2 regions of the Microbulbifer weihaiensis genome follow, and region 1 is predicted to be linked to the other one. Evidence: predicted binding sites of a transcription regulator. Region 1 holds the regulator's gene; the other holds the start of a gene.
What was found. The regulator LexA, encoded in region 1, represses DNA repair genes until DNA is damaged. The targets are predictions, from matches to a motif close to ACTGTNTNTANANACAGT.
Positions count from the first base shown of each region.

Region 2: a site for LexA is predicted at 1,376-1,393, ahead of uvrD (DNA helicase II). Genes of this name have one in related genera too.

Region 1 is NZ_JBLWFL010000006.1:81,660-86,186, forward strand. It holds gene topA (type I DNA topoisomerase) at 1-1,391, shown strand, start outside; gene ACNKU7_RS08555 (DUF6586 family protein) at 1,391-1,918, shown strand; gene ACNKU7_RS08560 (hypothetical protein) at 1,981-2,235, shown strand; gene lexA (transcriptional repressor LexA) at 2,336-2,944, opposite strand; gene ACNKU7_RS08570 (LOG family protein) at 3,254-3,901, shown strand; gene ACNKU7_RS08575 (DUF6763 family protein) at 3,977-4,309, opposite strand.
Region 2 is NZ_JBLWFL010000007.1:187,491-192,017, reverse strand. It holds gene uvrD (DNA helicase II) at 1-1,342, opposite strand, end outside; gene hexR (transcriptional regulator HexR) at 1,661-2,515, shown strand; gene ACNKU7_RS11035 (DUF4153 domain-containing protein) at 2,531-4,330, shown strand; gene ACNKU7_RS11030 (multidrug effflux MFS transporter) at 4,527-4,527, shown strand, end outside.

The DNA.
Region 1 (4,527 bases):
TTATTCGCTTTGATGGTTTCCTCAAGGTTGCACCCCAGCAGTCCAAAAAAGACGAAGACGTGGTGCTGCCGGATATCAAGGTTGGCGAAAAGCTCGCGCTGAACAAGCTGGATCCCAAGCAGCATTTTACCAAGCCCCCTGCGCGCTTCAGCGAAGCGGCGCTGGTGAAAGAGCTTGAGAAACGCGGTATCGGCCGCCCGTCCACCTATGCCTCGATTATTTCCACGATTCAGGATCGCGGATATGTTCGCCTGGAAAATCGCCGTTTCTATGCGGAAAAAATGGGCGATATCGTAACGGATCGTCTGAGCGAAAGTTTTACCGACCTGATGGATTACGGCTTTACCGCCAATCTGGAAGAGGCCCTGGATGCGGTCGCTGAAGGCGACAAGGGCTGGAAGGACTTGCTCAACGAGTTTTACTCTGATTTCTCCAAGCGTCTCGAAGCAGCGCAGGCCGCAGAGGGCGGTATGCGCCGCAATGCGCCGACAGACACCGATATTGAATGCAGCCAGTGCGGTCGCCACATGCAGATTCGCACCGGCTCTACCGGTGTCTTCCTCGGTTGTTCCGGTTACGCCCTCCCGCCCAAGGAGCGCTGCACCAACACCATGAACCTGGTGTCCGGGGAGGAAGCGATCGACGCGGATAAGGACGAGGAAGCGGAAACCCGCCAGCTGCGTGACAAGCGTCGCTGCCAGAAGTGTGGCACTGCGATGGACAGCTACCTGCTGGACGAGCACCGCAAGCTGCACATCTGCGGTAACAACCCGGACTGTAACGGTTTTGAGGTAGAGAAGGGCACCTTCAAAATCAAGGGATACGATGGCCCGTTGATTGAGTGCGACAAGTGCGGAAGTGACATGCAGCTGAAGTCCGGCCGTTTTGGCAAGTACTTCGGTTGCACTAACGAAGCCTGCAAGAATACGCGCAAGCTTCTCAAGAACGGGCAGCCTGCACCACCGAAGATGGATCCGGTGCCGATGCCGGAGCTCGCCTGCGAAAAAGTGGATGACACGTATATTCTGCGAGACGGCGCATCCGGTCTGTTCCTGGCCGCCAGTCAGTTCCCGAAGAACCGTGAAACCCGCGCGCCGCTGGTCAAGGAGTTGCTGCCGCACAAGGACGAGATTGATCCCAAGTACAGCTTCCTGTTCTCCGCGCCGGTGGAAGACGACGAGGGTCGGGACACGGTGGTGCGCTTTAGCCGCAAAACCCAGGAGCAGTACGTGCAGTCTGAAGAAGACGGCAAAGCAACGGGCTGGAAGGCGTTTTACACCGCCGGGAAGTGGCAGGTAGAGGCGCCGGCCAAGAAGAAGCCGGCGGCCAAGAAAAAGGCCGCAGCGAAAAAGGCACCCGCAAAGAAGCGTCCGACCGGTAGCAAAAGTTGATGAGTAACCCCTATACCGGCAGCGTGGCTTCTGCGCTGCGGAAAGGCCAGCTGTTGCTTGAAGTGGTATCCGGTGGGGCGCGTGCGGATGCGCCCCCCCTTGCGGAAACGGCACTGCTTGAAGGGGCTCTGCTTCACCTGTGGCGGGCCTACCGGGCGTTCCTCGGCGAGCAGGCCCACCAGCTGGGGCTGGGCGCTGAGCCGGAAAGTGCCCGAGCGCTGAAGAAGTTGGCCGAGGCACGGCAGAAAACCAGTGCGGAAATCGATGAACTGGTCGGGTTGGAAGAAAACCCGGACAGCTGGTTATATGGGATGGCTTGGGCGTGGAAGGGGCTCTGGCGGCTTTCCGCCCAGAACCCGTTGGCAGATGTCGGTAAAGCCGGTGGCGCTGCAGCGGCCTCCCTGATTCCTCTGGCGCAGCTGGATGAGCCGCGGGTAGATACCCTGGGTGCTCAAAAATTAACCTTTTGGTGCCGTTCGCTTAGCGAGCTGATTGCTCGCCAGCGTGCCCAGGGGCAGGAGTGGTAGCGGGGTAATCGTGGGCAGCTGTGTTACACTGCGCGCAAATCCCGCTGTAACTGGAGAAGTGAATGTCCTCTGAGACCTTTGAAATCATCGAGTTGTCCAATGGCGATGTGGCGCTGCGCCGTGCCGGCCACAAGGAAGACCCGCTGGTACGCATTCATTTCTCAGAGGAGAGCCTGCACTTCCTGCGCGAGCACAAGGTCGCCATCGCCCGCGCGATGCTCGAGGCCGGTATCGAAGCCGTTCAGGATTTGAATGAGCTGGAGCCTGAGCCCTTTGAAGAAGAGGACGTGGATCTCACCGAACACACGATCCACTGAATTCTGCGACCATTGGCGGCAGCTTGCTGCCGCACATAAAAAAACAGGGCCCATCGGGCCCTGTTTTTTTATGCATGACTGCCAGGTGGGGTAGGTCGGATCAGTCCGCGTGTTGGCGGATAACCCCAACAGCCAGCCCTTCGATGGCAAAATTCTTGTCGCGCATATCCACCTGGATAACATCAAACTCCGCATTCTCAGGCAGCAGCTGAACCGTCGCCTGGTTGCCGCGGCGGCGGAAGCGCTTCACGGTAACCTCGTCATCAATTCGGGCAACAACAATCTGACCATTGCGGATGTTGTCAGTGCGCTGCACTGCGAGTAAATCCCCGTCCAGAATGCCCGCGTCTTTCATGCTCATCCCGTGCACTCGCAGCAGGTAGTCTGCTGGCGGGTGAAAGAATTCCGCAGGTATCTCACAGTACTCTTCGATGTTCTCTTCCGCGAGTATTGGATTGCCCGCGGCTACGCGCCCAACCACTGGCAGCCCAGTATGGTGATCCGGGATTCGAATACCCCGGGATGCTCCGGCCACCATTTCGATTGCGCCTTTTCTTGCAAGGGCCTTCAGGTGTTCTTCCGCAGCATTGGGTGAGCGAAAACCCAGCTCCTGGGCGATTTCGGCCCGGGTTGGTGGGTAGCCTGTTTCATCCAGATAGGACTTGATCAGATCCAGAACCTGAGCCTGGCGAGCAGTGAGATTTGTCATGGGCATTCCTGTTGTCTGTATTTTTATACAGTTGCTGTGATTATATACAGATTTAGGGGTAGCGCAATCTTTCACGGTGGGCGCTAAAAGGGCTGCTAAACTTGGGGTGTCGCTGAAAACTTTTTGCTGCCTGATGCAGCGCGAATTGAATGGAGGTAACGAAAAGACAGGAACCAGTACCGCCGGAAAATATCCCGTGTCCGCTCAGATGTCGTGGGTGTACAGCACTGCGTGCTAAGTGCCTTCGGCGCATTTTCCCGGGACCGGCTCGGTAAATTAAACCGCGTTGTTTGAATAAGGAGAAGGCATATGCTGGATGCAAAAATGCCGGAGGCGTGGCGAGTGCTGCGTATTCAATCGGAACTTGTCGATGGCATTGAGCGCTTGATCAGCCTCAAGGGGGCAGTCACCGTTTTTGGCAGTGCACGGTTCCCGGAAGATAGTCCCGAGTACCAACAGGCCGTGCGTCTTGGCGAGCTGCTGTCCAGTGAGGGTATTCCGGTGATAACCGGCGGTGGCCCCGGTTTGATGGAAGCGTGTAATCGAGGTGCATTTCCGGAATCGGGCTCTTCCATTGGCCTGAATATCGAATTGCCCTTCGAGCAATATCCCAATGCCTACCTAGATATCAGTTTGCACTTTCGCTATTTCTTCGTCCGAAAATTCATGTTCGTAAAGCACGCTGTGGGCTTTATCGCGCTGCCCGGTGGTTACGGCACAATGGACGAGTTGTTTGAAGCGCTGACACTCGTGCAGACAAAGAAAGTCTTTCGGTTTCCGATTGTGCTGGTGGGCAAGCGCTATTGGGCAGGCCTGGTGGACTGGCTGATGAACACGGTACTTGAACGGCAGTGTATCGATGCCTCGGATCTCAATCTTTTTCGGCTGGTTGATACGGTCGATGAAGCAGCGGAAATCATTATCGAATATATTCGAGAGCGCAATGAAACGCCCTGATGCAGCCTAATGTTGCGCGCACGTCAGGGTGAGGTGAGCGTGAGCGCATTCCAATCCGTTGCCAGTTGGCTGTGATCAGTAACCTTCATCAGTGCCGGAAAAGCTATCCCCCTCCAGCCGGTCAACGGCATTCTGTGCCGGCGAAAGCACCGGGCTTCGGTAACCCCCGTCTTCCGCATCCTGCATTTCCTCCGCTAAACGCCCGTAACCGGCATTGGCGTCCTCAGGAGGAGCAGCGCCTATCACTGGCAGTTGAGGCCAGCTGTCAAACTCGATTTCGTCGACGGTGCCGTCGAGATACTGTATTTCGATGCTGTGACCCTGATAGTCCACCGCGACCACCTCAAAAAGGTCGCCGGTATCAAAGTTCTCGAACCAGCTACCGATTTCCGGGGCAATTCTGGCCATGCGCATGCCCTCCTGTTGCGAAATTTTTGATCTCTCGTAGGCAATCTAGTGTTGTTGTCGGCAGCCCGGTAGTTCAATGGATCCGCTTTGCGGCAGGCGCAGGATGGCGCGCAGGCCGCGGGATTGCGGGGTATGGGGTAGCTGCCTGATGCGAGGTTGTTCCATTTGCCGCCGACTGTGCTAGTCTCGTGTGTTAAACAAGCGTTTAAATTAATGGT
Region 2 (4,527 bases), on a different contig from region 1:
TCTGCTGCAGCATTTTCTCGGCCGCCGACCACATGGAACTGCCGTGCTCGCGCGCGAATTCACGCACCAGCTCCACGGTGCGCGCGCCGATGCCGCGGGTCGGGGTGTTCACCACCCGCTCGAAGGAGGTGTCGTCGTGGCGATTGGTAATCAGGCGCATGTACGAAAGCGCGTTCTTGATTTCCATGCGCTCGTAGAAGCGCTGGCCACCGTAGATGCGGTAGGGCACCTGTTCCCGCAGCAGGCCTTCTTCCAGCACCCGCGACTGGGCGTTGGAGCGGTAGAGGATGGCCACGCTGTCGCGGCGGTTGCCATCGCGCACCCAGTCCTGGATGCGCTCGACGATAAAGCGCGCTTCGTCCTGCTCGTTGTAGGCGGAGTAGAGCGCGATCGGCTCGCCCTCGTCGCCCTCGGTCCACAGTTCCTTGCCGAGGCGGTCGCTGTTGTTGGCGATCACCGCATTGGCCGCCTTCAGGATGGTGCTGGTGGAGCGGTAGTTCTGCTCCAGGCGCACCATCTGCACCTCGTGCAGGTCCTGCTCGAAGTGCTGGATGTTTTCGATCTTGGCGCCGCGCCAGCCGTAGATAGACTGGTCGTCATCGCCCACCGCAGTGATCCGGCACTCGTTGCCTGCCAGCAGGCGAAGCCAGGCGTACTGTATGGTATTGGTGTCCTGGAACTCATCCACCAGGATATACGGGAAGCGGCGGCGATAGTGGGCAAGGATGCCGTCGTTGTCGCGCAGCAGTTCGTGCGCGCGCAGCAGCAGCTCGCCGAAATCCACCACGCCCGCGCGCTGGCAGGCTGCCTCATACGCGCTGTAGATCGTCACCATGGTCTGCAGCCACGGATCGCCGGTGAGCTGAATGTACTGCGGGCGCAGCCCTTCGTCTTTCTGCGCACCGATCCACCACTGGCTTTCCCGCGGCGGCCACTTCTTCTCGTCCAGCCCCAGCTCGTTCTGCACCCGCTTGATCAGGCGCAGCTGGTCGTCGCTGTCGAGGATCTGGAAGTTCTGCGGCAGTTTCGCTTCCTGCCAGTGGGCGCGCAGCAGGCGGTGGGCAAGGCCGTGGAAGGTTCCCACCCACATGCCGAAGGTGTTCATCCCCAGCAATTCTTCGATGCGCCCGCGCATTTCGCGCGCGGCCTTGTTGGTGAAGGTCACGGCCATGATGGAGTAGGGCGAGGCGCCCTCGACCTGCATCAGCCAGGCGATGCGGTGCACCAGCACACGGGTCTTGCCCGAGCCGGCGCCGGCCAGAACCAGTTGGTTACCCGGGGGCGCGGCCACGGCCTCGCGCTGGGCGTCGTTCAGGGGGTCTAAAAGTAGTGATACGTCCATGGGCGGGGATTGTATCAGAGCCACGGCTGGATACCTGTTTATATGAACAGGATTTATATCCACAACTACTGGCTGCGAAGGGACTGCTGCCGGGTGCGCCTTCGCCGGACCGTCTGCGGCCAGGACGGCCGCAGCCGAGCCCCCAGGGATGGGTTTACGGCGTGTCCGGCGAAGGCGCACCCGGCAGCAGACCCGCCACCAATTCTGGTATGTGCTCAGCGATTCGCCAGCATGCAGGCTTCTACGATACCCGCAGTGCTCGCCAGCACCCGCCTGTGCCGCTAAACTGCACGGCTTGAACCAGAGTAAGGTAATGTCGTGAAGCCAGCGGAAGTCACGCAGAAGATCAGCGAACAATTGAGTTCCATGCGCAAATCAGAGCGCAAGGTCGCTGAATATATCCTCGCCAATCCCGACGAAATCATTCATATGCGTATCGTCGACCTGGCAACCGAAGCCCAGGTCAGCGAACCCACTGTGGTGCGCTTCTGCCGCGCCGTGGGCTGCTCCGGGTTCCAGGAATTCAAGCTCAATCTCGCCCAGCAGCTGGCCTCAAGCCCCAGCTTCGGCCAGATCGCGGTCACCGACACCGACACCATCGCCGAATACAAGCGCAAGGTGTTCGACTCCACAGTCGATACCCTGCTGAACGTGCGCGACAAGATCGACAACCGCGCCCTCGAGGCCGCCGTGACCGCCATCGCCGCCGCCAAGCGGGTGGAATTCTTCGGCTTCGGCGCCTCCGGTGCCGTCGCCGCCGACGCCAAGCACAAATTCTTCCGCCTGCAGCTGGCCGCCGCCGCCCACTCCGACCACCACATGCAGAGCATGTCGGCCATGAGCATGGAGCCCGGTGACGTCGTTGTGGCGATCTCCCAGAGCGGCCGCACCTCCTCGCTGCTGCGCTCAATGGAAATGGCCAAGCAGCAGGGCGCCACCGTGATCGGCCTCGGCCCGAGTGGATCCCCGGTTACCCGCAAGGCGACCATTCCGCTGGAAGTGGACGTCGAGGAAGACATCGAACTCTACACCCCACTGTCCTCACGCATCGCACACCTGGTGGTGATCGACGTGCTGGCCATCGGCGTGGCCCAGCGCAAGGGGCCCAAGTTGCAGGAACACCTGCTCAAGCTGAAACAGGGGCTGTACAACCTGCGGGAAGAGAAGCACTAAACAAGAGACGCAGGAATGCAGGGAAGCATCCAGACCGCCGAAGCGCCGGAGTCCGCAGGGGAGCCTGGCAACCTGACGCACGCCAACAAGCGCGTGATCCTCATCAGCGCACTGATCCAGGGGCTGGCCCTCTACGGTCTCAAGTTCTTTGATGCAGTGGAAAGCTGGTCGCCAGTCTGGCAGTACCTCTGCTACACCCTCGCCATCGCAATACCCCCCCTCGTCATTGCGATCACAGCCCCGCGTGTTGCCCACAGCGCCCGCTGGGTAATCGCCGGCTACGCCGGCGTCCTGGCCCTGCTGGCAATCTACCGCGGCTATCAGTGCACACCTGCGGAAACGGTTCACTGCGGCCCGCCTGTGGCCTATGCCATTGCCATCGTCATCGCCACCTTCATCCTCGCATTCCTGTTGCGTGCCAGCGCCACCGGTAACCGCGCGCTGCAGCGCCCGGATTACCCGGCACTGTTCCACTACTCCTGGGATAACGCCCTGACCGCGGCGCTCACGCTGGCCTTTACCGGCATCTTCTGGCTCATTTTGCTGCTGTGGCAGGGGCTGTTCCGCCTGGTTGGGATAGATTTGTTCCACGAGTGGTTCAGGCAGGACTGGTTCATCTATCCGGTGACCTGGCTGGTGGCCGGGTGCGGCGCCATCCTGTTCCGCGCCCAGCAAAGTTTCGTGCTCACCCTGAAACGACTGCTGCGCACCATGCTGATGGCGCTGCTGCCACTGCTCGCCGTGCTCACGCTGGCATTTCTGGCGACACTGCCCTTCACCGGGCTGCAGCCCATCTGGGATACTGGCCGCGGCAGCGCTCTGCTGTTATGGCTGGTGGCCGCACTGCTGTTTTTCACCAACGGGGTGATCCAGGACGATTTCCCGTTTGCCCGCTACCCCAAGTGGGTCAACCGCCTGTTGCTGCTGGCAGTCGCCTTGACGCCTTTTTATTGCGCGTTTGCCGTGTACGGCCTGGCGCTTCGGGTGCAGCAGTACGGCTGGACCCCGGAGCGGCTGTGGGCACTGGTGGTGGCTCTGACTCTCGCGCTGCTCGCGCTGGCCTACAGCCTGGCGATCGTGCGCCGGCACAGCCTCTGGTCCGGGAACCTGCGCCAGATCAATACCGGCCTGGCATTCTGGGTGCTGGCAATCTGCCTGCTGACCCAGACACCGCTGCTGAATTTCTGGCAGATCAGTGCCCACCACCAGGCCGCGCGCCTGGCCTCATCGCGAGTAGCGCCAGCGGAGTTCGATTTCTTTTTCCTGCGCCAGCAACTGGGCCGCCCAGGACTGGCGGCATTGCAGGACCTACAGAGCCTGCCAGCGGTGCAGCAGGATCCCAAACTGGCCGCCTATGTCGGGGAACTGCTCGCCGCCGGCAAAATTGACTGGAAACTGCGGGAGAACCCACTGCAGTCCGCCGCCGACGCGCGCAAGCTGCACGCCATCCCGGTACTGCCGGAGGGTCAACGGTTACCTGACGCCTTCGACTATCGCCGTCAGGGCAATGATTGCGGCGAGTCGCGCCGCCAGTGCCTGTGGCTGGCGCAGGATCTGGATGGCGACGGTGGGCGCGAATATCTGCTGTTCATTTTTACCCCGGCCACCGGGGATGAGGCGCACTGGCTGCGTATTCTGGCTTACGCTTACCAGGATGAAGACTGGCGGGTGGTCGCCAGCAGCAGCCGGCAGACCCGCGAAGACTTCGCCAGCCTGCGCGGGCGCCTGTCCGCTGGCGACTTCAGCCTGCGGCCGTCGCACTGGCAAAGCCTGTATATCGGCGACGAGTTGCTGTTCGATCCCACCCGCGACTGAGTCCGCGATAACTCGCCCCTGTTCCTCACTTTAATTTGTCATTCCGGGCAATCGCCCGGAATTGCCCCTTGGGTTTGCCGCCGCCGATCCGCTACCATGCGCGCGCAGTACACACTGCCCATCGCCGGCATGTGGCCCAACCTGAACGGGCTTCCCCCAGCCGGCACCTCCTTTTTACCGCTGTTTCCGAGTCGCCA